4 regions of the Streptomyces sp. NPDC002156 genome follow, and region 3 is predicted to be linked to each of the others. Evidence: riboswitches for the same ligand, from Rfam matches in the RefSeq annotation. Region 3 holds a riboswitch; each other region holds the start of a gene.
The links. A riboswitch is a leader RNA that binds a small molecule or an ion and turns the genes downstream of it on or off. The one in region 3 is predicted to bind cyclic di-AMP.
Positions count from the first base shown of each region.

Region 1: linked by a shared signal. The riboswitch ahead of ACWCRB_RS06930 (M23 family metallopeptidase) and the one ahead of ACWCRB_RS38700 (transglycosylase family protein) in region 3 are both predicted to bind cyclic di-AMP.
Region 2: linked by a shared signal. The riboswitch ahead of ACWCRB_RS42545 (M23 family metallopeptidase) and the one ahead of ACWCRB_RS38700 (transglycosylase family protein) in region 3 are both predicted to bind cyclic di-AMP.
Region 4: linked by a shared signal. The riboswitch ahead of ACWCRB_RS45615 (C40 family peptidase) and the one ahead of ACWCRB_RS38700 (transglycosylase family protein) in region 3 are both predicted to bind cyclic di-AMP.

Region 1 is NZ_JBSFDA010000009.1:111,583-118,878, reverse strand. It holds gene ACWCRB_RS06935 (GntR family transcriptional regulator) at 1-558, opposite strand, end outside; gene ACWCRB_RS06930 (M23 family metallopeptidase) at 747-1,541, opposite strand; cyclic di-AMP (ydaO/yuaA leader) riboswitch at 1,555-1,722, opposite strand; gene ACWCRB_RS06925 (M16 family metallopeptidase) at 1,938-3,326, opposite strand; gene ACWCRB_RS06920 (M16 family metallopeptidase) at 3,323-4,717, opposite strand; gene ACWCRB_RS06915 (DNA gyrase/topoisomerase IV subunit A) at 5,032-7,296, shown strand, end outside.
Region 2 is NZ_JBSFDA010000189.1:5,935-13,230, forward strand. It holds tRNA gene ACWCRB_RS42535 (tRNA-Met) at 34-107, shown strand; gene ACWCRB_RS42540 (PP2C family protein-serine/threonine phosphatase) at 298-1,416, shown strand; cyclic di-AMP (ydaO/yuaA leader) riboswitch at 1,676-1,833, shown strand; gene ACWCRB_RS42545 (M23 family metallopeptidase) at 1,845-2,915, shown strand; gene ACWCRB_RS42550 (aldo/keto reductase) at 3,031-3,996, shown strand; gene ACWCRB_RS42555 (PrsW family glutamic-type intramembrane protease) at 4,669-6,048, opposite strand; gene trmB (tRNA (guanosine(46)-N7)-methyltransferase TrmB) at 6,109-6,864, opposite strand; gene lhgO (L-2-hydroxyglutarate oxidase) at 7,204-7,296, opposite strand, start outside.
Region 3 is NZ_JBSFDA010000150.1:551-7,846, reverse strand. It holds gene ACWCRB_RS38715 (hypothetical protein) at 1-1,586, shown strand, start outside; gene ACWCRB_RS38710 (cytochrome P450 family protein) at 1,583-2,890, shown strand; gene ACWCRB_RS38705 (transglycosylase family protein) at 3,064-3,891, shown strand; cyclic di-AMP (ydaO/yuaA leader) riboswitch at 4,090-4,261, shown strand; gene ACWCRB_RS38700 (transglycosylase family protein) at 4,265-4,960, shown strand; gene eno (phosphopyruvate hydratase) at 5,293-6,573, shown strand; gene ACWCRB_RS38690 (FtsB family cell division protein) at 6,706-7,203, shown strand; gene ACWCRB_RS38685 (DUF501 domain-containing protein) at 7,236-7,296, shown strand, end outside.
Region 4 is NZ_JBSFDA010000235.1:4,602-11,897, forward strand. It holds gene bioB (biotin synthase BioB) at 1-257, opposite strand, end outside; gene ACWCRB_RS45585 (8-amino-7-oxononanoate synthase) at 413-1,540, shown strand; gene ACWCRB_RS45590 (DUF397 domain-containing protein) at 1,619-1,840, opposite strand; gene ACWCRB_RS45595 (helix-turn-helix domain-containing protein) at 1,850-2,707, opposite strand; gene ACWCRB_RS45600 (ATP-binding protein) at 2,920-3,381, shown strand; gene ACWCRB_RS45605 (LysR family transcriptional regulator) at 3,410-4,336, opposite strand; gene ACWCRB_RS45610 (LysE family translocator) at 4,446-5,066, shown strand; gene ACWCRB_RS45615 (C40 family peptidase) at 5,136-5,609, opposite strand; cyclic di-AMP (ydaO/yuaA leader) riboswitch at 5,613-5,792, opposite strand; gene ACWCRB_RS45620 (hypothetical protein) at 6,175-6,483, opposite strand; gene ACWCRB_RS45625 (ATP-dependent Clp protease proteolytic subunit) at 6,491-7,135, opposite strand.

The sequences.
Region 1 (7,296 bases), on a different contig from region 3:
CTCACTGTCGCCGCGTGCCACGGCGTCCACGATCGCCCCGTGCTCGGTCCAGGACTCGACGGGGTTGGCCGGGGCCTCCACCGCGTACATCCAGGCGATCTTGTGCCGGAGCTGGGTGAGCGTCGAGGTCAGGGCATGGCTTCCGGAGGCCTGGGCGAGCGTCTCGTGGAACCAGCCACCCAGGGAGCGCAGGTCCTCGCTGTTGCCCCTCCTGGCCCGCTCCTGCCCCAGCCTGACCAGGCCGCGCAGCACTTTCAGATGGGCCTCGGTGCGTCGCTGGGCGGCCCGGGAGGCACCCAGCGGCTCCAGGAGCATGCGCATCTCCAGCAGGTCGGAGGCCTCCTGCTCGGTCGGTTCCGCGACGCACGCGCCCGCGTGCCGCCGGGTCACCACGAAGCCCTCGGCCTCCAGGGTGCGCAGGGCCTCGCGGACGGGGACGCGCGAGACGCCGTACCGGCGCGCGAGCAGTTCCTCGGTGAGCCGGCTGCCGCGCTCGTAGACACCGGCGACGATGTCGTCCCGGATCGCCGTGCATACCGAGTGCGCCGGAATACGCATGTCCGACCTCCGCTTTAATCCCCGTGAAACGTCGACGATTGACGTGTGTTCAGTGACTCTATTGCAGAGAACCGGAATTTCCGACGGCGGGCCGGAATCCAGGGATATTTTTTGGACACAGGGCCGCCGGAAACGCCGAAAGCCCCGGCTCGGGGAGCCGGGGCGACGACAAGAGATGCGCGTGGCTGTCAGACGTTCACACCGTGCGAGCGGAGGTAGGCGACGGGGTCCATGTCCGAGCCGTACTCCGCGGTCGTGCGGGCCTCGAAGTGGAGGTGCGCACCGGTGACGTTGCCGGTGGCCCCGGAGAGACCTATCTGCTGGCCCGGGGTGACCGTCTGACCGACGGACACGTTGATGGACGACAGATGACCGTACTGAGTGTACGTACCATCAATCATCTTGATCACGATGTTGTTGCCGTAGGCGCCGCCCCAGCCCGCCTCGACGACGGTGCCGGAGCCCACCGAGTGGACGGTGGTGCCGGACGATGCGTGGAAGTCGATGCCGGTGTGGCTGCCGGAGGACCAGACGGCGCCGCCCGCCTTGTAGCCGGTCGAGATGTACGAGCCGGAGATCGGGGCGACGAAGGTGTTGAGGCGCTTGCGCTCGGCCTCGCGGGCGGCGCGGGCCTCCGTCTCGCGTGCCTCCTTGGCCCGCTCCTCCGCCTCCTTCTTCGCGGCGGCCAGGGCGCGTTTCTCGGCTGCGACGGCCCGCTTCTCGGCGGCGGCCTTCTCTGCGGCCTGCTCCTGGGCCGCGGCCTGCGCGTCGATCTGGTCGGCGAGCGTCTCGCCGATGGAGATCACCGGGGTGAGGCCGGTCTGCTCGACGGCGGACTCCCCGGCGAGCGCCGGGGCGGCGAGGGTGCCGACGACGCCGGTGGTGGCGAGGGCCGCGACTCCGGCCGCGCGGACGGTCGTACGGGTGACGAGACTGGGGCGGCTGGGACGACGGTGCTTCCCGGTGGCGCGGGTGAACGCCATGTAGTGGCTGGTCCTTTCCTTCCTTCTCGCCTACCGGGTTAGCTGACGGGTTCGGAGCAGGAAGGTCTCCTACGGACCCCCTCGCTGGGCGCGCGGGCGTCCGATTCACCCCAGGGACTGCACAGTGTGGGTCCCCGGCTCCCCTGGCTCGCGCCATGTGGGGACTCGGCGATGACTGTCCGGGTGCCGCGGCTGCGGCGTAGTGCGTGACGGACAGCCGGACCGACGCTAAGCCGCGTAACTTTCAATCAACAAACCGATCACGGGTTTTGTAGCGCATGCCACAGGTCAGACGGTCAACCTCTCCATCAATACGGGCAACTTGCCCATCAATATGGACAAGAGGGGCCCGGTGACGCTTCCGTCACCGGGCCCCTGTCGTGCATCACGGTGCCGCTACTCGGCGGGTACGACGCTCACTTCGCCGATGCCGAGGGCCCTGACGGGCTCCTCGATCGTCGCCGCGTCACCGACGAGGACCGTCACCAGCCGGTCCACCGGGAAGGCGTTCACGGCCGCCGCGGTGGCCTCCACGGTGCCGGTGGCGGCGAGCTGCCGGTACAGCGTGGCCTGGTAGTCGTCGGGCAGGTGCTGCTCGACCTGGTCGGCCAGCGTGCTCGCCACGGCCGCCGCCGTCTCGTACTTGAGCGGGGCGACACCCACCAGGTTCTGCACCGCGACATCGCGCTCGGCGTCGGTGAGCCCCTCGGCCGCGAGTGTGCGCAGCACCTTCCAGAGGTCCTCCAGGGCGGGACCGGTGTTCGGTGTGTCGACGGAGCCGCTGATGGCGAGCAGCGCGGCGCCCGTGCCGTCCGGGGCCGAGCGCAGGACCTGGCCGAACGCCCGCACACCGTAGGTGTAGCCCTTCTCCTCGCGCAGGACGCGGTCCAGGCGGGAGGTGAGGGTGCCGCCGAGGCAGTACGTGCCGAGGACCTGGGCGGCCCAGACACGGTCGTGCCGGTCGGCGCCGATGCGGCCGATGAGCAGCTGGGTCTGTACGGCGCCCGGGCGGTCCACGATGACGACGCGGCCGGTGTCGTCGGCGGTCACCGGCGGCACGGGCCGCGGCTGGGCCGTCGAGCCGGTCCAGGCCCCCAGGGTCTCGCCGAGCAGCGCGTCCAGGTCGACGCCGGTGAGGTCGCCGACGACCACGGCGGTGGCCGTGGCGGGGCGGACGTGCCTCTCGTAGAAGGCGCGTACGGCCGCGGAGTCGATCTTCGCGACCGTCTCCTCGGTGCCCTGGCGCGGCCGGGACATGCGCGAGGTCTCCGGGAACAGCTCCTTGTAGAGCTGCTTGGCGGAGCGGCGGGCCGGGTTGGCCGTCTCGTGCGGGATCTCGTCGAGCCGGTTGCGCACCAGCCGCTCGATCTCGCTGTCCGCGAACGCGGGTGCCCTGAGGGCGTCGGCCAGCAGGCCGAGCGCCTTGGGGAGCCGCGACACGGGGACTTCGAGGCTGAGGCGGACGCAGGGGTGGTCGGCGTGCGCGTCGAGGGTGGCGCCGCAGCGCTCCAGTTCGGCGGCGAACTCCTCGGCGGAGTGCTTGTCGGTGCCTTCGGAGAAGGCCCGGGCCATGATCGTGGCCACGCCGTCGAGACCGGCCGGCTCGGCCTCCAGAGGAGCGTCGACGAGCACCTCGACGGCGACGATCTGCTGGCCGGGGCGGTGGCAGCGCAGAACGGTCAGGCCGTTGTCGAGCGTGCCGCGTCCGGGGGCCGGGAAGGCCCAGGGCCTGGCTTCGCCCGCCTGGGGCTGGGGGTGGAACTTCATCGTGGTGAGCTCGGTCACTTGGCCGCCTCCTCGTCCTTGTCGCCGGCTTCGACCGTGGCCTCGGCCTCGGGGTCCTCGGGGGGATCCGCGTCCTCGGCGGTCTCTCCGGCGACCGGCTCGTAGACGAGCACCGCGCGGTTGTCGGGGCGCAGCCGGTCCTTGGCGGCCTGCTGGACCTCCTCGGCGGTCACCTCCAGTACGCGCTGGACGGCGGTCAGCGCGAGCTGCGGGTCGCCGAACAGCACGGCGAAGCGGCACAGTTCGTCGGCGCGGCCCGCGACCGTGCCGAGGCGGTCCAGCCACTCGCGCTCCAACTGGGCCTGGGCGCGCTCCATTTCCTCGGCCGTGGGGCCCTCGGCGGCGAACCGCGCGAGCTCCTCGTCGACGGCGGCCTCGATGACCGGCACCTCGACGTCCGCGGAGGTCTTCACGTCCAGCCAGCCCAGGGAGGGCGCTCCGGCCAGCCGCAGCAGGCCGAAGCCGGCCGCCACCGCCGTACGGTCCCGCCGTACGAGCCGGTTGTAGAGGCGGGAGGACTCGCCGCCGCCGAGGACGGTGAGCGCCAGGTCGGCCGCGTCGCACGCGCGCGTGCCGTCCTCCGGGAGGCGGTAGGCGGCCATCAACGCGCGCGCGGGGACCTCTTCGACGACGACCTCGCGCAGCTGCTCGCCGATGACGTCGGGGAGGGCGCCGGAGCGCGGCGCGGGCTTGCCGTCGTGCCCGGCGATGGAGCCGAAGTACTTCTCGACCCAGGCGAGCGTCTCCTCGGGGTCGATGTCCCCGACGACCGACAGGACGGCGTTGTTGGGCGCGTAGTACGTGCGGAAGAAGGCGCGGGCGTCCTCCAGGGTCGCCGCGTCCAGGTCCGCCATCGAGCCGATCGGCGTGTGGTGGTAGGGGTGGCCCTCCGGGTAGGCGAGGGCGGTCAGCTTCTCGAACGCCGTCCCGTAGGGGACGTTGTCGTAGCGCTGCCGGCGTTCGTTCTTGACGACGTCCCGCTGGTTCTCCATGGACTCGTCGTCGAGGGCCGCGAGCAGCGAGCCCATGCGGTCGGCCTCCAGCCAGAGGGCGAGCTCCAGCTGGTGGGTGGGCATGGTCTCGAAGTAGTTGGTGCGCTCGAAGCTGGTGGTGCCGTTGAGCGAGCCGCCCGCGCCCTGGACCAGTTCGAAGTGGCCGTTGCCCTTCACCTGGCCCGAGCCCTGGAACATCAGGTGCTCGAAAAGGTGAGCCAGGCCCGTACGGCCCTTGACTTCGTGGCGTGACCCGACGTCGTACCAGAGGCACACCGCCGCGACCGGGGTCAGGTGGTCCTCGGAGAGCACCACGCGCAGCCCGTTGGCGAGGCGGTGCTCTGTCGCTGTCAGGCCGCCGGAGCCTGCCTCGGCTGTGGCCGTGTGACCCATGGGCATGTACGTCCCTTCGATCGCGGATGCGGTTGTTGCAACCGCTGATTTCCTGCCGGTCCTGCCACTGTATGCAAGCGTGCGGAGTGCTGGCGAAGTTCCCGGCGGACGTACGCCGACAGCGAGATTCCGCAGCGTCGGGGCGGTACGTTTCAGCAACGGCGCCCACCGCCCAACACCGCCGCAGGGACGGGCCTTGGTCCGCGTTGTCAGTGCGGCAGTCCACAATGGTCCGCGTCAGATCCCGTTCACGTCCCAGCAAGACACCGACTCAAGCACCCCGTAAGCGAACGACCAGGAAACAGAAGGAGCCGGCAGCGATGGCCCGCCGCAGCACGAAGACCCCGCCGCCCGATGACTTCGAGGAGCGGATCCTCGACATCGACGTCGTCGACGAGATGCAGGGCTCCTTCCTCGAGTACGCGTACTCGGTCATCTACTCCCGAGCCCTCCCCGACGCCCGTGACGGCCTCAAACCCGTGCACCGTCGCATCGTCTACCAGATGAACGAGATGGGCCTGCGCCCCGACCGCGGCTATGTGAAGTGCGCCCGTGTCGTCGGCGAGGTCATGGGTAAGCTGCACCCGCACGGCGACTCGTCGATCTACGACGCCCTGGTGCGGCTCGCCCAGCCCTTCTCCATGCGTGTGCCGCTGGTCGACGGCCATGGCAACTTCGGTTCGCTGGGCAACGACGACCCGCCGGCCGCCATGCGGTACACCGAGGCCCGGATGGCCGACGCGACGTCCCTGATGACGGAGTCGATCGAAGAGGACACGGTCGACTTCGCGCCGAACTACGACGGCCAGGAGCAGGAACCGGTGGCGCTGCCCGCCGCCTTCCCGAACCTGCTGGTGAACGGCGCGTCGGGTATCGCGGTCGGTATGGCCACGAACATGCCGCCGCACAACCTGGGCGAGGTCATCTCGGCCGCCCGGCACCTGATCCGCTATCCGAACGCGGACCTCGACACCCTGATGCGGCACGTCCCGGGCCCCGACCTGCCCACCGGCGGCCGGATCGTCGGCCTCGCCGGCATCAGGGACGCGTACGAGACGGGCCGCGGCACGTTCAAGATCCGCGCCACGGTGTCGGTGGAGAACGTGACGCCGCGACGCATGGGCCTGGTCGTCACCGAACTGCCCTTCACCGTCGGCCCGGAGAAGGTGATCGCCAAGATCAAGGACCTGGTCGGCGCGAAGAAGCTCCAGGGCATCGCCGACGTCAAGGACCTCACCGACCGCAACCACGGCCTGCGTCTGGTCATCGAGATCAAGAACGGCTTCGTGCCGGAAGCCGTCCTGGAACAGCTCTACAAGCTGACGCCGATGGAGGAGTCCTTCGGCATCAACAACGTGGCGCTGGTGGACGGCCAGCCCCTAACGCTCGGCCTCAAGGAACTCCTGGAGGTCTATCTCGACCACCGCTTCGAGGTCGTGCGGCGGCGCTCGGAGTTCCGTCGCGGCAAGCGCCGCGACCGGCTGCACCTGGTCGAGGGCCTGCTCACCGCGCTGGTGGACATCGACGAGGTCATCCGGCTGATCCGCTCCAGCGACAACTCCGCACAGGCGAAGGAACGCCTGATGGAGCGCTTCGGCCTGTCCGAGATCCAGACGCAGTACATCCTGGACACCCCGCTGCGCCGGCTGACCCGGTTCGACCGCATCGAGCTGGAGTCCGAGAAGGACCGGCTGGCCGCCGAGATCGCGGAGCTGACCCGGATCCTGGAGTCGGACGCAGAACTCCGCAAGCTGGTCTCGACCGAACTGGCCTCGGTGGCCAAGAAGTTCGGCACCGACCGGCGTACGGTCCTGCTGGAGTCGGCCGGTGCCGCCACCGCCGCCGCGGTTCCGCTCCAGGTGGCCGACGACCCGTGCCGGGTGCTGCTGTCCTCGACGGACCTGCTGGCGCGTACGGCGAACGGCGAGCCGTTCCCGGCGGACGAGGACGGCCGACGGACGAAGCACGACCTGATCGTCTCCGCGGTCCCGGCGACGGCGCGGGGCGAGGTGGGCGCGGTGACGTCGGCCGGCCGCCTGCTGCGCATCAACGTCATCGACCTGCCCCAGCTCCCCGACACGATGTCGGCGCCCAACCTCTCGGGCGGCGCCCCCCTGTCGGAGTTCCTCTCCCTGGAGGACGGCGAGAAGGTGGTCTGTCTGACGACGCTCGACGAGTCGTCCCCGGGCCTCGCGATCGGCACAGAACAGGGCGTCGTCAAGCGGGTGGTCCCCGACTATCCCTCCAACAAGGAGGAGTTGGAGGTCATCACGCTCAAGGAGGGCGACCGGATCGTCGGCGCCGCCGAGCTGCGTACGGGCGAGGAGGACCTGGTCTTCATCACGGACGACGCCCAGTTGCTGCGTTTCCAGGCCGCCCATGTCCGTCCCCAGGGCCGCCCGGCCGGCGGTATGGCCGGCATCAAGCTGACGGACGGCGCCAAGGTGATCTCGTTCACGGCGGTGGACCCGGCGGTGGACGCGGTCGTCTTCACGGTCGCGGGCTCGCGCGGCACGCTGGACGACTCGGTGCAGACGACGGCGAAGCTGACCCCGTTCGACCAGTACCCGCGCAAGGGCCGCGCC
Region 2 (7,296 bases), on a different contig from region 3:
GTCCCGCAGATGGCGTATAGTTGTGTTCAGCGGCGCGGGGTGGAGCAGCTCGGTAGCTCGCTGGGCTCATAACCCAGAGGTCGCAGGTTCAAATCCTGTCCCCGCTACTGAAGGCCCAGGGCCGGAAACCAAGAAATTGGTTTCCGGCCCTGAGTCGTTTCCGGGGCCGTCCTCTTTCTTCGTCCGCCCCACTCTTCTTCTTAGCCCGGTCGGTCCACCCCGCTCGCTCTCCTCGGCCGCTCCCGAAAACCTGGACCGACGGGACGGGTGATCGGCGGGAAGCGGGAGACGAGACGAGTGGCGCGGTCGGGAGAGCCGGGATCGCCGGACGAGGCGGTGGTGGTCTCCCGGGTGCGGACCCTCGTCCGCGTCCTGCCCGCGATCCTGATCGTCGCCGGGATCATCTACGACGTCGCCACCCCGCGCGCCTTCACCGCGGTCCCCTTCTTCACGGCCGCCCCCCTCATCGCGGCCCCGCTCTCCTCGCTGCGCACCACGACGGTCACCGGCGCCGCCGCGCTCCTCGCCGAGTTCCTGGTCCACCTCCGCTTCGGGTTCTCCCTGGACGCCGACACGATCACCGAGACGATCACCGTGGCCACGGTCGCCGTCCTGGCCGTCGTCATCAACCGGGTCGTACGCAGGGGCGACCGCCGCCTCGCCACGGCCCACGAGATCGCCGAGGCCGCGCAACGCGCCGTACTGCCCGAACCGGACGCGCGCATCGGCGGTTTCGAGATCGCCGCCCGGTACGAGGCCGCCCAGGAGGGTGCCTTCATCGGCGGCGACCTGTACGCCGTGCAGGACACCCCGTACGGCCTGCGGCTCGTCCTCGGGGACGTGCGGGGCAAGGGGATGGGGGCCGTGGCGGCCGTCGCCGTCGTCATCGGGGCGTTCCGGGAGGCCGCCGAGCAGGAGGCGACCCTGGAGGCGGTCGCCCAGCGGCTGGAGCGGGCCCTCGCCCGTGAGGGTGCCCGGCGGGGCGGTCTGGAGGCCAGTGAGGGCTTCGCCACCGCCGTACTCGCCGAACTCCCGCACGGCGACGGGACCGTACGCGTCGTCAACCGCGGTCACCCCCCGCCCCTGCTCCTCGACACCGACGGCACCCTGCGCGTCCTCACCCCGGCCGAACCCGCGCTGCCGCTCGGCATGGGCGACCTCGGCGGCGGGCCCGACCGCGCCGAGACGACGCCCTTTCCCGGCGGCGCGATCCTGCTCCTGCACACCGACGGGCTGTCCGAGGCCCGTGACGGGCACGGCGTCTTCTTCGACCCGGCCGACCGGCTCGCGGGCCGGGTCTTCCACGCTCCGGCCACCCTCCTCGCCGCGCTCGCCGACGAGGTGCGCCGGCACTCGGGCGGCGGTACGACGGACGACATGGCGCTGCTCGCCGTACGCCGTCCCATCAGCTCTTGAGGTGCTCAAGTTCGCGAGTTCTCATCAGTTGTCACCAAGGGTGAGTGAACGGTCCCGCTCCGCATAACATCTGACACACAGTCAAAACTCAGCAGTCACTTAGGACACGGTCAACTCGCCCGATTTTCACCGGTGGTGACCCGGAACGTCCTCGGGAAAAGCGTTAACGATCAACGGGAACGGCTTGGAATACGGGGCCCTGGTCTATTAACGTTCGATAACGCAGCGCGGTCGTCCCAGCCGTCACAAGAGTCGGCTCCGTGCGCACGCGCCGAATCCCGCGAGGGAACCGGGGAACCACCAACTTGGGGTGAATCGCTCGTCCACCGCCGTGGCGACACGGCAGGTATACGCGCGTAGGAGACCTTCCTGCTCCGAACCCGTCAGCTAACCCGGTAGGCGAGAAGGAAGGAAAGGAGCACGCCCACGTGGCGTCAAACTCGGCCGCCCCAGAGGCCCCGTTCGTACCGAGTCAGCGCAGCAGCGAGACCGAGGACGGGAAGATCCCGACCTTCGGCTTCGGCAGCCGTCGCACCGACGAGGGCCCCTGGGAGGAGTGGAATCCCAGCGCGGACACCACTCGTCCGGTTCGCGGCCGGCACCGCGTCGGCAAGCAGCGCGGCGGCGGAGGACTCGCCCGCAGCTCCACCGTTCTCGGCGTCGGCGTCATAGCCGCTGTCGGCGGGGCCGGTATGGCCACCGCGCAGACCGGCAAGCCGCCGGTTTCCATCTCCATGCCCGACCTGCCCTCCGTCGGCTCGCCCTTCGCGGGCGACGACGACGCGGACGCCGAGCCCCAGGGCTCCCCCAACGCGCTCAGCAGCGTCGGGGTCACCTCCGAGGAGACCGAGCAGGGCACCAGCGACGCGGGTGAGGCCCTGCGCGCCCGCATCATCCTCCAGGCCGAGCAGCAGAAGGACCAGGCCGAGGCCAAGGTCCAGCAGGCCGCCCAGGACGCCGCCGCGAAGAAGGCCGCCGCCGAGGCCGCCCAGGTGAAGCGCGAGGCCGCCGCGAAGGCCGCCGCCGCGAAGAAGAAGGCCGCCGAGGAAGCCGCAGCCAAGCTGGAGGCCGCGCGGCTCGCCGAGCTGGCCAAGCAGTACACGCTGCCCACCTCCTCGTACACGATCACCTCGACCTTCGGTCAGTCCGGTGCGCTGTGGTCCTCCGGCTACCACACGGGCCTCGACTTCGCTGCTCCCACCGGTACCCCGCTCAAGGCGGTCCACACCGGCACGATCACCGAGGCTGGCTGGAGCGGCTCGTACGGCTACCGCACGATCCTCACCCTCGAGGACGGCACCGAGATCTGGTACGCCCATCAGTCCTCGATCAACGTCAGCGTCGGCCAGAAGGTCAACACGGGTGACGTGATCGGCCGCGTCGGCGCCACCGGCAACGTCACCGGGGCACACCTCCACATGGAGGTCCACACCAGCAGCTCGGACACCGCGGGGATCGACCCGATGGCGTGGCTGCGGAGCATGGGCCTCAACCCGTAAGCCGTACGTTGCTAGATTCCGACTGACTCTGGCTGATTCCGACTGATTCCGGCGTTCACGCGATGTTCGTGAACTGCCGGAATCAGTGCGTCCGGGGCGGGCGTTGACGTTGAGCATGACTGCTACGGCTCTTCGCAAGCTCGGATCATCGGACCTAGAGGTCTTCCCGCTCGCCCTCGGCGGCAACGTCTTCGGCTGGACCGCCGACGAGAAGGCGTCCTTCGAGGTGCTCGACGCCTACGCCGCCGCAGGCGGCAACTTCCTCGACACCGCCGACTCCTACTCGGCCTGGATCGACGGCAACCAGGGCGGCGAGTCCGAGACCATCATCGGCAAGTGGCTGAAGTCGCGCGGCAACCGCGCCGACATCGTCGTCGCGACGAAGGTCAGCCAGCACCCGGATTACGCCGGCCTGTCGGGCGCCAACATCAAGGCCGCCGCCGACGCCTCGCTCCGCCGTCTCGACACCGACCACATCGACCTCTACTTCACGCACTTCGACCGGCCCGAGGTGCCTGTCGAGGAGATCATCGGAGCCCTCGACGAACTCGTGACCGCGGGCAAGGTGCGGCACATCGCCGTCTCCAACATCTCGCCGGAGCGGCTCCAGGACTCCCTGGACTTCTCCGACCGCGAGGGCCTGGCCAAGTACGTGGCCATCCAGCCCCACTACAACCTGGTCTCCCGCGACACGTACGAGGGCGCGCGACAGGACATCGCCTCCCGTACGGGCCTCGCCGCCGTCCCGTACTTCGCGCTGGCCTCCGGCTTCCTCACGGGCAAGTACCGGCCCGGTGCGACGGTCGACGGCGCGCGTGCGGCGGCCGGCGCCGGCAAGCACGGGGAGACGGAACGCGGCCGCAGGATCCTGGCCGCCCTGGACGAGGTCGCCGAGGCCCGCGGGGTGGCCGTCGCCACGGTCGCCCTGGCCTGGCTCACCGCCCAGCCGACGGTCACGGCCCCGATCGCCTCGGCCCGCACGGTGGAGCAACTCCCGCCACTGGTCGCGCTGGCGGAACTGGAACTGACGGAGCCGGAGGTTGCGCGCCTCACGGCGGCTTCGGCTCCGGTTTCGGCTTGAGCGGCGTGTGACGGCTGACGCGTGGCGGCTGACGGCTGGCGGCTGACGCGTGACGCCCGACGGTTGGGGTCTGTCGTATGGGGCGCGGCGGCTTGGGGGCCCTCGTCTGCGGGTGGGGGCGCGGGGCTGGCTGAGTGGCGGGGGTGGGCGTCGGGGTGGTTCCGGCCTGTGGTGGGGCGGGTCTTGACGGTGGGGGCCCGTCCCGTGGGTCGCGTCGGCCTGGGGGTGCGGCGTACCCGGCTGTTGTGTGCGGCTGGGTGCGGCGTGGGGGGGCGTCGGGTGGTTCCGGCCTGTGGTGGGGCGGGTCTTGATGGCGGGGGCCCGCCGCGGGGATCGCGCCGGCCTGGGGGTGCGGCGTACCCGGCGGCTGTGTGCGGCTGGCTGCGCGGTGGGGGAGGGTGTCGGGGTGGCTTCGGCCTGTGGCGGGGCGGGGCCCGTCGTGTGGGGTGGGGCGGCTTGGGGTGCTGTGTATTCGGCGGCTGTGTGCGGCTGAGGGCACGGTAGGGGAGAGCTTCGGGGTGCGCGCTCTGCGGCGGAGCGTGGTCTGTCGCTCGGATCGCGTCGGCCCCCCGTCCGTCGGTCGGGGGTGTGGTGCCTGCGGCCGGCCGCACGGTGGGGACGGTGTCGGTGTCGCCCCGCCCCGTGGCCCGGGTGTGATCCGGGCGGCAGGGTCTAGGAGCGGTACGGGTTGTACGTCGCCGGGTACGGGGTCGTCGGTCCGTACCCCTGCTGGCCGTACGGCTGATGCGTGTACGGCTGCTGGGCGTACGGCTGTTGCCCGTACGTCGGCCAGATGACCGGCGGGGCCACCAGGACCGGAGCCGGGGCGATCGTGCGGGCCGCGTGGTCCAGAGCCGGGCGGGCCACCGCCCTGCGCTCCCACAGTGCGCCCAGCAGCTCCTGCTCCCGGACGACGAAGTCGGCGCGCGCCCGGCCGAGGCGCCCCCGGTGGCGCAGGAACGCCAGCGAGGTGGCGTACGCCTCGTACTGCGCCACCGCACGCGCCGCGGGCCGCCCCAGGTGCCGGCGGGCGTACTCCCGGGCGAGGCGGCGGGCGCGCATCGAGCCGAGGGCGTACGGCTCGGCCGGGGCCAGCCAGCCGGCCTGCGCGTACGCCGGCAACTCGGCGCGCACGGTGCGCAGCTCGCGCTGCCGGGTCCAGATGACCAGCCAGGTCAGCAGCCCGAACGCGGGCACCATGAACGCGGCGTACACCGCGAAGAACCCGTACTGCCCGAAGGACGACGAGCCGTTCCAGAGGGCGTGCATGCTCATCGCGAGCAGCAGTCCCGACAGCGGCAGCAGCACCCGGCGGACGTGCTGGCGCTCGCCCGACAGCGCGGAGATCCCGAAGCCGATGCCGGTGAGGACCGTGAACAGGGGGTGCGCGAACGGCGACATGACGATGCGCACGAAGAAGGTCGCCGCGGTGACCGAGGCGATACCGCTGTCCCCGGTCAGCTGGTCGGTGCCGAAGGCGGTGCCGAGATAGAGGATGTTCTCGGTGAAGGCGAAGCCGGTCGCGGTCACCCCGGCGATGACGACCCCGTCGACGATGCCCGTGAAGTCGCGCCGCCGGAAGAGAAAGATGAGCAGTACGGCGGCTGCCTTGGCCGACTCCTCGACGATGGGCGCTATGACGGTCGCGCCGAGGGTGTCCGCGCTGGACGGGTCGGCGGTGGCGGTCGCTATCCATCTCGTCGCGAAGCTGTTGGCGACGATCGCTATCAGGGCCGCCGCGCAGGCGCCCCAGGCGAACGAGAAGACCAGGTTCCGCCAGGGCCCCGGCTCGACCCGGTCCAGCCAACGGAACGCGGCCACGAGCAACGGCACGGGGAACACGGCGAGCCCGAGCCCGACCAGGAACCCCTCGGTGCCGGTCTGTTCGCGCACGAGGGCGAGGATGACGAGCCCGGAGAGCGCGAGCAGGCTGGTGAGGGCGCCGTAACGCACCCACGGCCGCTGCCACCAGTGAGCGTGCCGCAACGCCCCGCCGACCGGACCGTCGGTGGGGCCGCTGGGATGCGTCGGGTAAGGGGGAAAGGTGGCCACGGCATCGACCCTAACGGCGGCTGCCCTATGAGCGCTGTTCGCTAGTGCTCTACGAGTGCTCTACGACTGCTGTACGCGACGGAAGAGCAGGTCGTTCACGACATGTCCCTTCTCCAGTCCCTGGCCCTCGAAACGGGTCAGCGGCCGGAACTCCGGCCGGGGCGCGTAACCGCCCCCGGGCCGGGTGTTCTCGAACTCCGGGTGCGCGTCGAGCACTTCGAGCATCTGTTCGGCGTACGGCTCCCAGTCGGTGGCGCAGTGCACAAGCGCGCCGGCGCGCAGCCGACCAGCGACAAGATCGAGGAACTCGGCCTGAATCAGCCGCCGCTTGTGGTGGCGCTTCTTGGGCCAGGGGTCGGGGAAGTAGACGCGCAGGCCGTCGAGGGAGTCGGGGGCGAGCATCTCGCGGAGCAGGATGATGGCGTCCCCGTTGGCGACGCGGATGTTGGTCAGGCCCTGCTGGTCGGCGAGGTTGAGCAGGTTGCCCTGGCCCGGGGTGTGCACGTCGACGGCGAGGATGTTGGTGCCGGGGTCGGCGGCGGCCATCTGTGCGGTGGCCTCGCCCATCCCGAATCCGATCTCGAGTACGACGGGCAGGTCGTTCCCGAACAGCTCGCCGAGCTGGAGGGCGTGGCCGTCGATGTCGAGGCCCCACTTGGGCCACAGCCGCCGCAGGGCGTCACCCTGCCCGGCGGTGACCCGGCTGCGCCGGGGCTGAAAGCTTCTGATCCGCCGCTCGAAATGCGACCCGGCGGGATCGGCCTGCGGCCCGCCGGGAAACCTGGGGGTGCCCTTGGGGCGAGAAGAGTCAGACACAGTGGCCCCAATTTACTCGCCCCCGCCGCCCCTACCCATTCCCATCCCCTGGGGGCTGCGCCCCCAGACCCCCGCTAGACCCCCGCTGTCGGCCTGAACGGCCTCGTCCTCAAACGCCGGACGGGCTGACTGCATCTCCCCGGGGGATAACCCCCGGACCCCCAGCCGAAAGCAGGTTGGCCGGGGTGACCGGCACGGATAGCTGAGAGGCAAGCCCGCACACCCTCCAGCCTGTCCGGCGTTTGAGGACGAGCGCGTTCAGCGCGATACGGGGGTTCAGGGGCGGAGCCCCCGGGGATGGGACGGGTAAGGGCGGCGGGGGCGAAGAAAAGTCCCGTCTCACCCGCCCAGCACAGCCAACGCCCGCCGAGCCACCTCCCGCCCGATCGGCAGCGAAGCGGTCGCCGCAGGTGACGGCGCGTTCAGCACATG
Region 3 (7,296 bases):
TCACCGTCAACGGGCAGTTCGTCGGTGTACAGCACGTCCAGCAGGCGCCGGGTGCCGCTCCTCGGCCCGGGTCGGTGGACTGGCCGCCGGCGGAGAGCATGGCGCCGCTGGCGTACGGGGTGCGGCCCACGCGGCGAGGCAAGGGGCTGCCTCAACTGCCGCCGTACGTCGAACGGGACGCCGATCCGGCGGTCAACTCGGCGGTGGAGACGGCCGCTTCGGAGGGTGGGCTGGTCGTCGTGCAGGGGGACGCGTATGTCGGCAAGTCGCGTACGGCGCTCGCGGCGATGGCCCGAGTGCTCCCCGGCGTACGGGTGTTCGCGCCCGCCCGGCACGAGAACCTGCGAGGGCTGCCCGCCCTGCTGAGAGGCATGCCGGGCGAACGTTGCGCGGTGTGGCTCGACGACCTCGACGGTCACCTCGGAGCCGACGGCCTGGAGCCGAGGCTGCTGGCGCAGTTGGCGGCACAGGGGGTTCCTGTGATCGCGACGATGAGAGAGGACACGTACGACAAGTTCCGCAGGTTGTCCCGGGGGCGGGTGCTCGACCTGGCGCAGATCGTGGAACTGCCCCGGGACTGGAGTCACGGGGAGAGGAAGCGGGCGGGGGCGACCGAGGACCCTCGGCTGACGGATGCTGCCCGCCGGTGCGGGGCCGAGGGCGTGGCTGCCTATCTCGCGGTCGGTCCGATGCTGTGGGAGGAGTGGCAGCGGGCTCGGCGCGCGGACCGGCATCCGCGCGGGTACGCCCTGGTCCGGGCGGCCGTTGATCTGGCTCGGTGCGGACTGCGGGGTCCGCTGCCCAAGGACCTTCTCGTGGAGGCGCACGAGGCGTACGAGGCCGTGGCCGGTCTGGAACGAGAGTCCGTGGACGACGCCCTGGCCTGGGCGGCGGAGAAGCGGGACGGCGTGCTGCGGATGCTGCGGAGAAGCAGCGCGAGCAGGTGGGAGGCGTCCTCCTACCTGGTGGACACCGCGTCCCGGGACGAGGCGCTTCCGGCGGTGGACGGAGCGGTGTGGTGGGTTGCCCTGGGGGCGGCCCGGGCTGATGCGGCGTACGACTCCGAGATGGTCGTGGCGGGGGCGCGGGAGGCGTTTCGGGCGGCGGCCGAGGCGGGGGACGGGCGGGCCATGTTGGATCTGGGACGGCTTGCCGAGAGCTTGGAGGAGAGAGAGGAGGCCGAGGCCTGGTTCCGGCGGGCGGCGGAAGCCGGACTGGTGGGGGCGGCAGGGCGGCTGGGGCAGCTGCTGGTGAAGCGGGGAGACCACAGGGAGGCGGAGCCGTTCCTGGAGACGGCCGCGGAAGCAGGGGACCGTCTGGCGGCGGTACTGCTGGGGAGGTTGCTTGCGGACCGGTCGGAGCAGTGGTTCGAAGCAGGGGGATTGACGGATCCGGTGATGGTGAACCGGGTGCTCCGGCTGGCCGGTTATATCCCTGAGACGTCGGACCGCGACGTGACCGGGGAGAAGGACGGGGCTCCTGTGGGAGAGGACTGGCTTCTCGACATGCCCGGCAGGGCGTGGCTGCGCACCATCCGCTGGGCCAGCGGTAGGCCCCTAGACCCTCCCGATACCGTCACCCAGTGACCAACCAGCCCCCCGCCACACCCCCGACCCCCGCCCCCGAACTCTTCACCTGGGAGTTCGCGACGGATCCCTACCCCGCCTACGCCTGGCTCCGTGAGCACGCGCCCGTGCACCGGACGAAGCTCCCCAGCGGGGTCGAAGCCTGGCTGGTCACCCGTTACGGCGATGCCAAGCAGGCCCTCGCCGACCCCCGGCTCTCCAAGAACCCCGCCCATCACGACGAGCCCACGCAGGCCAAGGGCAAGACCGGTATCCCCGGTGAGCGCGGCGCCAACCTCATGACCCATCTGCTCAACATCGATCCGCCGGATCACACACGACTCCGTCGGCTCGTCGCCAAGGCGTTCACGCCTCGCCGCGTCGCCGAGTTCGCGCCCCGGGTGCAGGAACTCACCGACGACCTCATCGACCGGTTCGCGGCACGCGGCTCCGCCGATCTCATCCACGAGTTCGCCTTCCCGCTGCCCATCTACGCGATCTGCGACCTGCTGGGCGTACCCCGCGAGGACCAGGACGACTTCCGGGACTGGGCCGGGATGATGATCCGGCACGGGGGCGGGCCCCGGGGCGGGGTCGCCCGGTCCGTGAAGAAGATGCGGGGCTATCTCGCCGAGCTGATCCACCGCAAGCGCGAGGCGCTGACCGACGTACCCGAAGCCGGTGAGGATCTGATCTCCGGGCTCATCCGCGCCTCCGACGAGGGCGAGCACCTCACCGAGAACGAGGCCGCAGCCATGGCCTTCATCCTGCTGTTCGCCGGTTTTGAGACCACAGTCAACTTGGTAGGGAATGGGCTGTATGCCCTGCTTACTCACCCTGAGCAGCGTGCGCGCCTCCAGGCCTCCCTTGCCCTCAAGGAATCCGCCCTCCTCGAAACCGGCATCGAGGAACTCCTCCGCTACGACGGCCCCGTCGAGCTGGCCACCTGGCGGTTCGCCACGCAGTCGCTCAGCATCGGTGGGCAGGACATCGCGGTCGGCGATCCCGTCCTTGTCGTACTCGCCGCCGCCGACCGGGACCCGGCGCGGTTCGCCGATCCTGACGTCCTTGATCTTGGCCACCGGGACAATCAACACCTCGGATACGGCCACGGCATCCACTACTGCCTCGGCGCCCCGCTCGCCCGCCTGGAGGGGCGGAGTGCGCTGGCCACCCTCCTCACGCGTCTCCCCGATCTCCAACTTGCCGTGGAGCCGAGCGAGTTGCGATGGCGGGGCGGGCTCATCATGCGTGGACTGCGCACCCTGCCCGTCGAGTTCGCGCCGGTTCGCGAATCGGGGCATACGCCACCAGTGGTGCCGTAGAAGATCACGGGAAGGTGACACTCCCTCAACAATGTGATCTTCACGTGATCTGCGCGGCATTAACTTGTGACAAGTGATCGTCTGTCGATACGTTCGAGCACTAGTGCGACGCACTGGCGGCGTTCGTCGGCATCCGTCGCACCGACCCCCGCTGTCTCGTGAAAGGCACCCGCATGCTCTCCGGGAACGGACGTCACCGTCGCCCCCGTCAGGCCCCGGCTCTGCTTGTCGCGGCCGGCGTGACCGGCTCCGCCCTCGCCATCCCGCTGCTCGCCGCGAGCGGCGCGAGTGCGGCCAGCGGCACCACGTGGGACAGGGTCGCGGAGTGCGAGAGCGGCGGCGCCTGGAGTGCCAACACCGGCAACGGGTTCTACGGCGGGCTCCAGCTGACCCAGGCGGACTGGGAGGCGTACGGCGGTCTCGCGTACGCCCCGAGCGCCGACCAGGCCAGCCGTTCGCAGCAGATCGCCGTCGCCGAGAGCGTGCTCGCCGACCAGGGCGCCGGGGCCTGGGAGGCCTGCGCGCTGCTGTCCGGGCTCGGCAAGGACACTAGTGCGGCCGACGTCGACACGGGCGTGGCCGGGGAGGAGGGCGACGCATCGTCCTCGTCCTCGACGCCGAAGTCGACTTCGACCTCGGCGTCGCCCACGCCCTCCGCCTCGCCCTCGGTCGAGTCCGCCGAGTCCTCGCCCTCCGTCAAGGCGACGACCGACTCGGCCGAGTCGACCCCTTCCTCCTCGGCCCCCTCGTCATCGAGCAAGGAAACCCCACAAGAAACTGACAACTCATCCACTGGTGCGACAAAGGATGAGGAACAGGATAACTCCGGGCAGAGCGCGGAGGGCTCGTACGCGGTCCGTCCCGGCGACACCCTCTGTGGCATCGCCGACTCCCTTGGCGTCGAGGGCGGATGGTCCGAGCTGTACGCCGAGAACCAGGACCTCCTCGGTGCTGACCCGAATCACATCCTCCCCGGTCAGACCCTCGAAGTCGGTGCCTAACCGGGGCAAAAGCAGCCGGAGTTCACGTCCTGCTTCGTGCTGAATGTCCGTTATAAATGCAGTGAGAGATAGGTCTCAGAAGCCCTGATCGTCTTTGTATTTCGGAGGATCACCTGTTTACGGTCGTCAACGCCCGCCACAGTGGGCCCCGCCGGTCGCAACGCCGAATCCTGCCAACGGCCGAACGGGAACAGTCGTCGCTTTCAAGCGCCGTAGGCAGGAGCGGGGGACCCAAGGTAAGTGCCGCACCGGGCAGTTGGCCGGAGCGGCTTGGGGTTAAGTCGTGCGTCCAGTGACTCGGACGTACGGCCGGGCAACTCAACCGGCCCGAACCCGACAGCTCACCTCGCAGGCGTCGGTGAGGGGATCACGCATGCTGTTTTCCGGTAAGGGCAAGCACCGTCGTCCGTCCAAGGCCACCCGCGTCGTCGCCATCGCCGGTGTGACCGGTGCCGCGGTCGCCGCTCCGCTGCTGGCGGCCGGCTCCGCCTCCGCCGCCACCTCCGCCGAGTGGGACACGGTCGCCCAGTGCGAGTCCGGCGGCAACTGGTCCATCAACACCGGCAACGGCTACTACGGCGGTCTGCAGTTCTCCGCCTCGACCTGGGCCGCGTACGGCGGCTCGGCGTACGCCTCCACCGCCGACCAGGCCTCCAAGTCCCAGCAGATAACCATCGCCGAGAAGGTCCTCGCGGGCCAGGGCAAGGGTGCCTGGCCGGTCTGCGGCACGGGCCTGTCGAGCGCCGCCTATGACGGCGGCAGCAGCAGCTCGGACAGCGGCACGAGCACCAGCACCGGTACGAGCGAGACCACCACCCGCTCCACCGACGAGCAGTCGGCCTCCCGTTCGCAGGAGCGGCCCGCCGCGAAGAAGACCGTCACCACCCCGACCGGCAAGAAGGTCGAGAAGGGCGACGGCGAGTACAAGGTCGTCACGGGTGACACCCTGAGCGAGATCGCCGAGGCGCACGACGTCAAGGGCGGCTGGACGAAGCTCTTCCAGCTGAACAAGGACATCATCGACGACGCCGACTTCATCTACCCGGGCCAGCAGCTGCACCTCAGCTGACCCCGGTCACCTGCCCGCCGGCACATCCCCCAAATAACAGTCGGCTCGAAGGTGAACCACAGCGCCCTCACATCCGTGCCCTCCATAGTGAAGGCCTCGTGAGGGTCACCCCCGTCCCCCACGGGGCTCCCCGCTCCGGTGCGTGTTCCCCCGTACGCACCGGAGCGGGGCTTTTTGTTTCCCTGAGGAACAATGTTTACCCTCGGTTCGGTCCATGTTCCGTCCATGGGGTGGTCGGACGGCTGGCCGATCGGCCTCGGCCGGTTAGGCTCATCCCGCAGGGCCGCGAAAAAGCCCCGCGTACCCGCGTCACATCCCAGAAGGAGATGCTCGTGCCGTCCATCGACGTCGTCGTAGCCCGGGAAATCCTCGACTCGCGAGGCAACCCCACCGTCGAGGTCGAGGTCGGCCTCGATGACGGCAGCACCGGTCGTGCCGCCGTCCCGTCCGGCGCCTCCACCGGAGCCTTCGAGGCCATCGAGCTGCGCGACGGTGACCCCAACCGCTACCTCGGCAAGGGTGTCGAGAAGGCCGTCCTCGCCGTCATCGAGCAGATCGGCCCGGAGCTCGTCGGCTACGACGCCACCGAGCAGCGGCTGATCGACCAGGCGATGTTCGACCTGGACGCCACCGACAACAAGGGCTCGCTCGGCGCCAACGCCATCCTCGGCGTCTCCCTCGCCGTCGCCCACGCCGCCTCCGAGGCCAGCGACCTCCCCCTCTTCCGCTACCTGGGCGGCCCGAACGCGCACCTGCTGCCCGTTCCGATGATGAACATCCTCAACGGTGGCTCCCACGCGGACTCCAACGTGGACATCCAGGAGTTCATGATCGCCCCGATCGGCGCGGAGTCCTTCTCCGAGGCGCTGCGCTGGGGTGCGGAGATCTACCACACCCTCAAGAAGGTGCTGAAGACCAAGGGCCTGTCCACCGGTCTCGGCGACGAGGGCGGCTTCGCCCCGAACCTGGAGTCCAACCGCGCCGCGCTCGACCTCATCATCGAGGCCATCAAGCAGGCCGGCTACGTCCCCGGTGAGCAGATCGGTCTCGCGCTCGACGTCGCCGCGTCCGAGTTCTACAAGGACGGCAAGTACGAGTTCGAGGGCAAGTCCCGCACGGCCGCCGAGATGACCGAGTACTACGAAGAGCTCGTCTCCGCGTACCCGCTCATCTCCATCGAGGACCCGCTGTACGAGGACGACTGGGACGGCTGGAAGACCATCACCGACAAGCTGGGCGACAAGGTCCAGATCGTCGGCGACGACCTCTTCGTCACCAACCCGGAGCGCCTCGCCCGTGGCATCGAGGAGGGCTCGGCCAACGCCCTGCTCGTCAAGGTCAACCAGATCGGCTCGCTCACCGAGACCCTGGACGCCGTCGAGCTGGCCCAGCGCAACGGCTTCAAGTGCATGATGTCCCACCGCTCCGGCGAGACCGAGGACGTCACCATCGCCGACCTCGCCGTCGCCGTGAACTGCGGCCAGATCAAGACCGGCGCCCCGGCCCGCTCGGACCGCGTCGCCAAGTACAACCAGCTGCTGCGCATCGAGGAGATCCTCGACGACGCGGCGGTGTACGCCGGTCGCAGCGCCTTCCCCCGCTTCAAGGGCTGAGCGGCAGCTGTAGAGGTAGAGGTAGCTGTAGCGGCTTAGGCAGCGTCGTACGTACGTCCCCGTACCCGGTCCCGTACCGTGTGCGGGGACGTACGTACGTACAAGCGCAGCTGTTCGGGGAGGCGGGACGACATGGCAGTGAAGGACCGGGACCGGTTCTCCACCGCGACCAGGATCAAGCTGCTCGGCGAGCAGACGGCGGCCCGCGTCTACCGTTCCCAGACCAAGCGCCAGGCCCGCCGCTCCCGCCTGACCGGCCGGGCGGCCCTGCTCGCCCTGGTCCTGTGCTCGCTGATCGTGGCCCTCGCCTACCCGATAAGGCAGTACGTCTCCCAGCGCGCCGACATCGCCGAGCTGGAACGCGAACGCGACCAGGCCAGGCAGCGGGTCGAGCAGCTCCGCGACCAGAAGGCACGCTGGCAGGACGACGCGTACGCGGAGCAGCAGATCCGGCAGCGGCTGCACTATGTGCTGCCGGGCGAGACCGGGTACGTCGTGATCGACCCGGACGCGGCGAAGCAGTCGCGCGCCGACCTGGGCGCGGCCGACCGGCCCTGGTACGCGAACGTCTGGGACGGCGTGGACAAGGCCGACCGGTCCGGCGGCCGGGCCGACGCCGTGAACCAGTGAAGTGAACTGACTAGAGAGATACACGTACAGGCATGCAAACGCCCCCGCCTCCCACCCCGCGCACCGAGCCCACCGACGCGGACGTCGAGGCCT
Region 4 (7,296 bases), on a different contig from region 3:
GTGTATTTGAGGATGCCGGTGGTGGAGCCGAGGCGCTGGGAGCAGTAGGAGCAGTCCTCCGGGCACAGGCCCGACTTCAGGTTGACCAGGTAGTTCAGCTTCACGCGCCGGCCGAACCAGTGCCGACGCACCTTCCCGGCCGCGGTCACCACATCGAGCAGATCGTCGTCGGAGGTGGCCAGCACGGCCAGCGCCTCTTCGCGGGTCGGCAACTCGCGCCGCAGCCCCTTGTCCACCAGCGTCGTCAGCAGGTCCATGGAAGCCGATCCTGACGTATTCGACGGTCCGAGGGAAAGGAGAGTTCGTACAAGAGAGGTGCTTCGACGTGTGGGTATTGCCACATCATGGGTGACGGGGTCGGCCGCTAGTGTCTGTCCACTGCCTACAAACCTGTGCCTGCTCCGGAGGACCCATGGCGTTCGGCTGGATCGACGAGCAGGCCGAGGCGCGTCGGCGTGCCGGACTCGTACGGACCCTGCGCCCGCGGCCCGCCGACTCGCCGCTTCTCGACCTCGCGAGCAACGACTATCTGGGCCTCGCCCGGCACCCCGAGGTCACCGAGGGCGCCGCCCGGGCCGCCCGGCGGTGGGGCGGCGGGGCCACCGGGTCGCGGCTCGTGACCGGCAGCACCGAACTGCACGCGGAACTCGAACGCGAACTGGCCGACTTCTGCGGTTTCGAGGCCGCGCTCGTCTTCTCCTCCGGCTATGCGGCCAACCTCGCCGCCGTCACCGCGCTCGCGCCGCACGGCTCCCTCGTCGTCTCGGACGCGGGCAACCACGCCTCGCTGATCGACGGCTGCCGGCTGGCCCGGGGCACGACCCAGGTCGTCGGGCACGCCGATCCCGATGCCGTCCGCAAGGCGCTCGGCACCCACGCCGGGCCCGCCGTGGCCGTGTCCGACACGGTCTTCTCGGTCGACGGGGACGCGGCGCCGCTGGATCAACTTGCCGCCGCCTGCCGGGAGTTCGGTGCGGGCATGGTCGTCGACGACGCGCACGGGCTGGGGGTTCTGGGGGACGGCGGGCGCGGTTCCGCGTACGCGGCCGGGCTCGCGGGGGCGTCGGACGTCGTCGTGACCGTCACGCTGTCCAAGTCGCTGGGGAGCCAGGGGGGTGCGGTCCTTGGACCCGCTCCGGTGATCGAGCACCTCGTCAACGCGGCCCGTACGTTCATCTTCGACACCGGGCTCGCCCCGGCGGCGGCGGGCGCGGCCCTCGCCGCCCTCACGCTGCTGCGCCGCGAGCCCGAACGGGCCGCACGCGCGCGTGCCGTGGCGCGCGATCTGCACACCCGGCTGACAGCACAGGGGTTGTCGGCGGTACGACCGGACGCTGCCGTCGTCTCCGTGCGCGCGCCGTCCCCGGAGGGGGCCGTGCGCTGGGCGGCCGACTGCCGGGCCGCCGGAGTGGGCGTGGGCTGCTTCCGCCCGCCGTCCGTGCCCGACGGAGTGTCCCGGCTGCGGCTGACCGCCCGCGCGGACCTGTCCGAGGAGCAGATCGCACGGGCGGTACGGGTGATCGGCGAGAACCGACCGTAGATCCTTGGTGCTGCAGTGCCGTTGATCAGTGACACGCGACCGTGAGTCGGCGGACCGCGGCCGTGCGTCCTAGGGCGATCACCGGAACGCGGTGAGGAAACCTGTCCAGCTCTCGGGGGAGAAGAGCAGGACAGGCCCGGCGGCGTTCTTGGAATCGCGTACGAACAGTCCGGACCGGACTTCCGCGTCCGGACGGGCCGTCTCCACACAGTTGTTCGCGCCGGTGCTGTAGCTGCTGCGCAGCCATTGCACACCGGGCGGTTCGACGACGGACAGGACGTTCCGAGGCAGTGCGGTCATGGTGCCTCCTTACACGCCGTGTTGTAGACCGGCGATGAAATCCAACGAATCCTCGGGCGAAAGGGCGTGGATCTGAAGGGTGTTGAAGGCCTCGCTGTAGGCCTGGAGGTCTTCTTTCCGTTCGAGGTAGAGGCTACTCATCATCTGGTCGAGAACAACCACATCCAGGTCAGAAGTGCTCGGAAAGGAGAAGATAACGAAAGGGCCTGTGATGCCGGTGTAAGCCCCTGCGGTGAACGGCAGGATCTGGAGCCTCACTTGGGGCAGATGGGCCGCTTCCAGGAGCCGTTCCAGCTGACGCGTCATCACCTCTGGGCCACCCACTTCACGGCGCAGCACCGCCTCGTCGAGGACCGCGCTCAGGGCCAGCGGCGGATCCGAACGCAGTACGTCCTGCCGGGCCAGCCGCACTTCGACCAGGGCGTCGAGCCGGGTCTCCTCCAGGCCGTCCACGGCCGCCCGGGTCACCGCGCGGGCGTACTCCCGGGTCTGCAGCAGCCCCGGGACCACCGAGGTCTCCAGGGTGCGCATGGTGCTGGCCTGCGACTCCAGGCTGATGAAGTCCCGGTAGGTGGGCGGGAGTACACCACGGTAGGCGTGCCACCAGTGGTGCCGGCCGCCGTCCTCACCGCCCGCCAGTACGAGCAGCAGCTCGCGTGACTCGCCCTCCGGGACCTGGTAGGCATCGAGAAGTAACCGGACGTCCGCGGGTTTCACCCCGCTCGCGCCGGTCTCGATACGGCTGACTTTCGACTGGTGCCAGCCCACCAGTCGGGCCGCCTGGCCGCTTGTGAGTCCGGCCCGGGCACGCAGCGCGCGCAGTTCGGCACCCAGTTTTCGGCGGCGCACGGCGGGTCCGTACTGCATGGGCCACTCCTTACTCCTAATGAGCCGCCCAAATACGCTCTGGGGTCGCAGAGTTCACCGCTTCGAGCGACAGATATATGCATATCTTGGTGGATCGCACCCCGTGACCGGCGCGGGAATGGCAGTCTGGCGCGAAGCACCAGTCCGGGACCGTACTCGAACCAGCCGCTCCGTGTCGGGCTCCGGTTCCGTGGGAAAGGGACGACGCCGCCATGGCAGACCACCTGGAAGCATCCGTCACTCTGCCGAGCGATCCCGCCTCGGTCTCCGCCGCCCGCGCATATGTGGCCAACGTCCTGGCGGAATGGGGTCTGTCAGGTGAGAGTGAAACCGCCGACACCATCCGTCTGATCGTCTCGGAACTCGCCACCAACGCCGTACAGCACACCTTCGGGTTGTCACCCACCTTCACGGTGGACGTCGCCCTCGACCGTGACGAACATCTGCGCATCGGGGTGACCGACAGTCACCCGCGCTTCCCCAAGCGACTGCCGGCCGCGGTGCAGCAGGACAACGGCCGCGGAATGGTCATCATCCGTTGGCTGACCGCCGAGTCGGGCGGCAGACTCCGCGTCCGCCCCACCCGCGAGGGCGGCAAGACGGTGTCGATCGAACTCCCGTGGACGGCCCCGGCCAGGCCCCCGGTCACGGCGGCGGGCCAGCAGGAGCCGTAAGGACAAGTCGACAGGTATCGGTTCGTTCCTAGGCTCCGGTCCCGCCGGCGTGCGCCCGGCCGAAGGCGCCTCGTAGCAGGGCGCGGAAGGCGTCGGCGGCCGGGGCTGTCTCGTCGGTGCGGCGGACGACCGAGATCGTGCGGCGCAGGTCGCCGGGTTCCAGGAGCCGGGTTCCGACCGGGGTGACCGCCGTCCGCGCGACCATCTCCGGTACGACCGCCACCCCGAGGCCCGCGCTGACCAGTGCGCACACCAGGGCGTACCCCGGTGTCGCCACCAGCACCGACGGGGTCGCGCCGGCCCGGGCGAGGGCGGCCTCGACGCCCTGGCGGGGCGGATGGTCCGGCGCCATGCTGACCAGCGGCTGGCCCGCCAGCTCGGCCAGCGGAAGCCTCGACGCCTCCCCGGCCAGCACATGGCCGGGTGCGGTCACCAGGACCAGCTCCTCGACGAGGACCGGCTCGGCGGTGACCGATCCGGGCAGGGGCGCGGGCAGGGCCGGTTCGTAGGTGTGCGTGAGCGCGAGATCGACCTCCCCGGCGGCTACGGCGGCCACCCCGGACGGCGGTTCGTAGTCCGCGACCGACAGCCGTACGTCCGGATGGGCCCGGCGGAACGCGCTCAGGACCGGCGGCAGCAGCTGGATCCCGGCTGTCTGGAAGGTGCCGAGGCGGAGCGTGCCGCCCGACAGCCCGGTGAGTTGTGACAGTTCGTGCCGGGCGCGTTCCAGCTCGTCCAGTACCCGACGGGCCCGTGCCACCAGCAGCTCGCCCGCCGGTGTGAGCCTGGCTCCCCGGTGATGCCGTACGAGCAGTGCGGTGCCCGTCTCCCGTTCCAGCTTGGCGAGTTGCTGCGAGAGCGCGGGCGGGGTGTAGCCGAGGCGCTCGGCGGCGCGGGTGATGGACCCGGCCTCGGCGACCGCCACGAGCGCTGCGAGACGTGTGGGATCGTACATCCTGCGGCTCCAGGGACGGAGGCGGTGGCCAAGGCTTAACAACTGCTTAAGGCAGACCCAGGATATTCGACATACCTGCTGAAGGCCGGGCCGGGGCACGCTGGACGCCATGGACGCACAGCTCATCGCCTTCACCGGGGTCGCCGCGGGCATGGTCGCCATGCCGGGCGCAGATTTCACCGTCGTCGTGCGCAACGCCCTCGTCTCCCGGCGGGCCGGGGTCGCGTGCGCGCTGGGGATCACCGGCGGGCTGCTCCTGCACACCGCGCTGGCCGTGGCCGGTGTCGCCGCCGTGCTCACAGCGGTGCCCGCGCTCTTCCGCGCGCTGCAACTGCTGGGCGGGGCCTATGTGTTGTATCTCGGCGCGCGAACCCTGTGGTCGCTGCGCGGGCGCCGGGCCGAGGTGGCCGACGAGGTGCGGGCCGCCGTACGACCGTTGCGTCAGGGCTTTGTCACCAACGCGCTCAATCCCAAGGCGCCCATCACGTTCATGAGTCTGCTGCCGCAGTTCGTGCCGGCGGGCGCTCCCGCCCTGCCCAGGACGCTGCTGCTCGCGCTGATCGTCGTGGCGCTGGCCCTGGTGTGGTTCCCGGCGGTGGCACTTCTGGTGGACCGGCTCGGGCGGTGGCTGCGCCGGCCGCGTGCCGCCCGGGCCGTCGAGGCGGTCACCGGCACCGCGCTGACGGTCCTCGGGGCGCTGCTCCTGCTGGAGCCGCTGCTCTCGCTGTGACGGGCTGACGGGCTACGGGTCCCGGGGCGGGACGGCGGCTCCGGAAACCGCCGTACCGCCCCGGGGAGGTCAGCTGACCCGGCCGTACCAGACGCTCTTCGTCCAGATCTTCTGGAGCTTCACGACGTCCCCGGTCTTCGGGGAGTGCCAGATCTTTCCCTTCCCGGCGTAGATGCCCACGTGGTAGACGTTCGAGCCCGAGTGGAAGAAGACCAGGTCTCCGCCGCGGCGGTTCTTGGCGGAGATGTGCTTGGTCTTGTTGTACTGGGCCGCCGCCGTACGAGGCAGCTTCTTGCCCGCCTTCTTGTACGAGTAGAGCGTGAGCCCGGAGCAGTCGAACCTGCTCGGTCCCGCGGCACCGTACTTGTACGGGGAGCCCTTCTTGGAGGCCGCGATCTGAAGTGCCTTCGTCGACGGCGCGATTGCCGCGGCTTCTGTCGCGACTCCCGGTATCACCAGGGTGCCGCCGACGGCGGCGAGGGTGAGGGCCGAGGCCGTACCGGCTCGGGACATCATCGACGGAACACGATTGAGCGCAGACATGCGCAACCCTTCGTCAGCCGCCTGTGAAGGATGACCTGTCGGATTCGGGCTGGCGAAGTTGCCCGGCCGCTGACGCGGCTTCACCCCAAGGGCTGCTCGGCCCGGTCATGGCGTGACCGTCCCGGCGACCCGTCGTGCCTGGGTCCTCCACTCCTGCCGATGCACATCTGTCGACCGGTCATCCGGGCGGCGGCAGGACTCGGCGTCCACCCGGATCGCCCCGCCGTTGTGGCGGGGGCTTGTCGTCAGGAAGGGATCTTGGCTCATGGAAGTAGGAAAATCCCAATGGAATCAGGGCTTTGTGGCGTTACTCACCCGTGACCCATTCGGGTGGACACCCGTACCCTCGGGCCGATTTGGCGAGGGTCGCGCACCCCCGGACCAGCGCGGAAACATCGCGGTTCCGGCTGTGAACTACGCGCGTTTCGCAAGCCGAACGGGCCGACCGGGGGACATGTCACTACGCCGAACGGGGGATGTCATCCAGTCACTCCCCGGCTCGTTCCGGACAGTCCGTCGCCGGGACGGACGGGCCCGCCCGATACGGGTCCGCCGGCCGGGTGGGTCAACTGGCGGGCTCACGCGGAACGGTGACACGCGCCGTTCGGCGCTCCCCGTCGAGAACGCGCAGCGCACGCGCCAGCGTATGCGCATGCACCTCCGCTTCGCCACGCTGATGCATCAACTCCAGCGCGTCCCGCAGCGCCACCGCCTTGGCGACCAGAGCCTGCGCGGCCCGCAGTCCGCGGTACGTGTCCCCGTGATAGGCCGGGTTGATACGGCCGAGCAGATCGGCCACTTCGAGGTAACGGTCGATCAACTCGCCCTCCGCGCGCGTCAGGGCGGGCAGCGGAGGCAGTTCGGGCGGAAGCATCGGTGGCTCACCTCGTGCCGGGGGCGGGGTCCGAGGACCTGCGGCTGGGCACGACGCGGTCCACCAGCCCGTACTCCAGGGCGGCCTGCGCGTCGAGGATCTTGTCCCGCTCGATGTCCGCGGCGACCTGCTCCGGGCTCTGTCCGGTGTGCCGTACGAGCAGTTCCTCCAGCAGGGTACGGATCCGGCCCATCTCCTGTGCCTGAATGGCGAGATCGCTCACCTGTCCCTGGATCGGCCCGGACAGCGAGGGCTGGTGGATCAGCACCCGGGCCCCCGGCAGCGCGCTGCGCTTGCCCGGCGTCCCCGCGGCCAGCAGCACGGCCGCCGCGGAGGCCGCCTGCCCCAGACAGATGGTCTCGATGTCGCAGGTGACGAACTGCATCGTGTCGTAGATCGCCGTCATCGCGCTGAACGAGCCGCCGGGGGAGTTGATGTACAGCGAGATGTCCCGGTCGGGCGCCAGATATTCGAGATGCATGAACTGCGCCATCACGTCATTGGCCGAGGTGTCGTCGACGGGCGTCCCGAGAAAGACGATCCGCTCCTCCAGCAGCTTCGAGTACGGATCCATCGTCCGGCTCCCGGCACTGGTGCGTTCGGTGAACTCGGGCAGGACATAGCGGGCTGACGGTTCGTCGGTGTCGTGCATGCGCGCGGCCTCCTCGATAGCTTCCGTAAAAAATGTACAGGACGTACAGAGCTAGGGCGAGGGAGTACGGGCTTTGCGGTGGGCCTTGGACGCCGGGGTCCGGCAGCGCCCCATAGGGGCGCGGGGAACTGCGCGCCCAGCCACGGCGGCGCCGCAGTGAA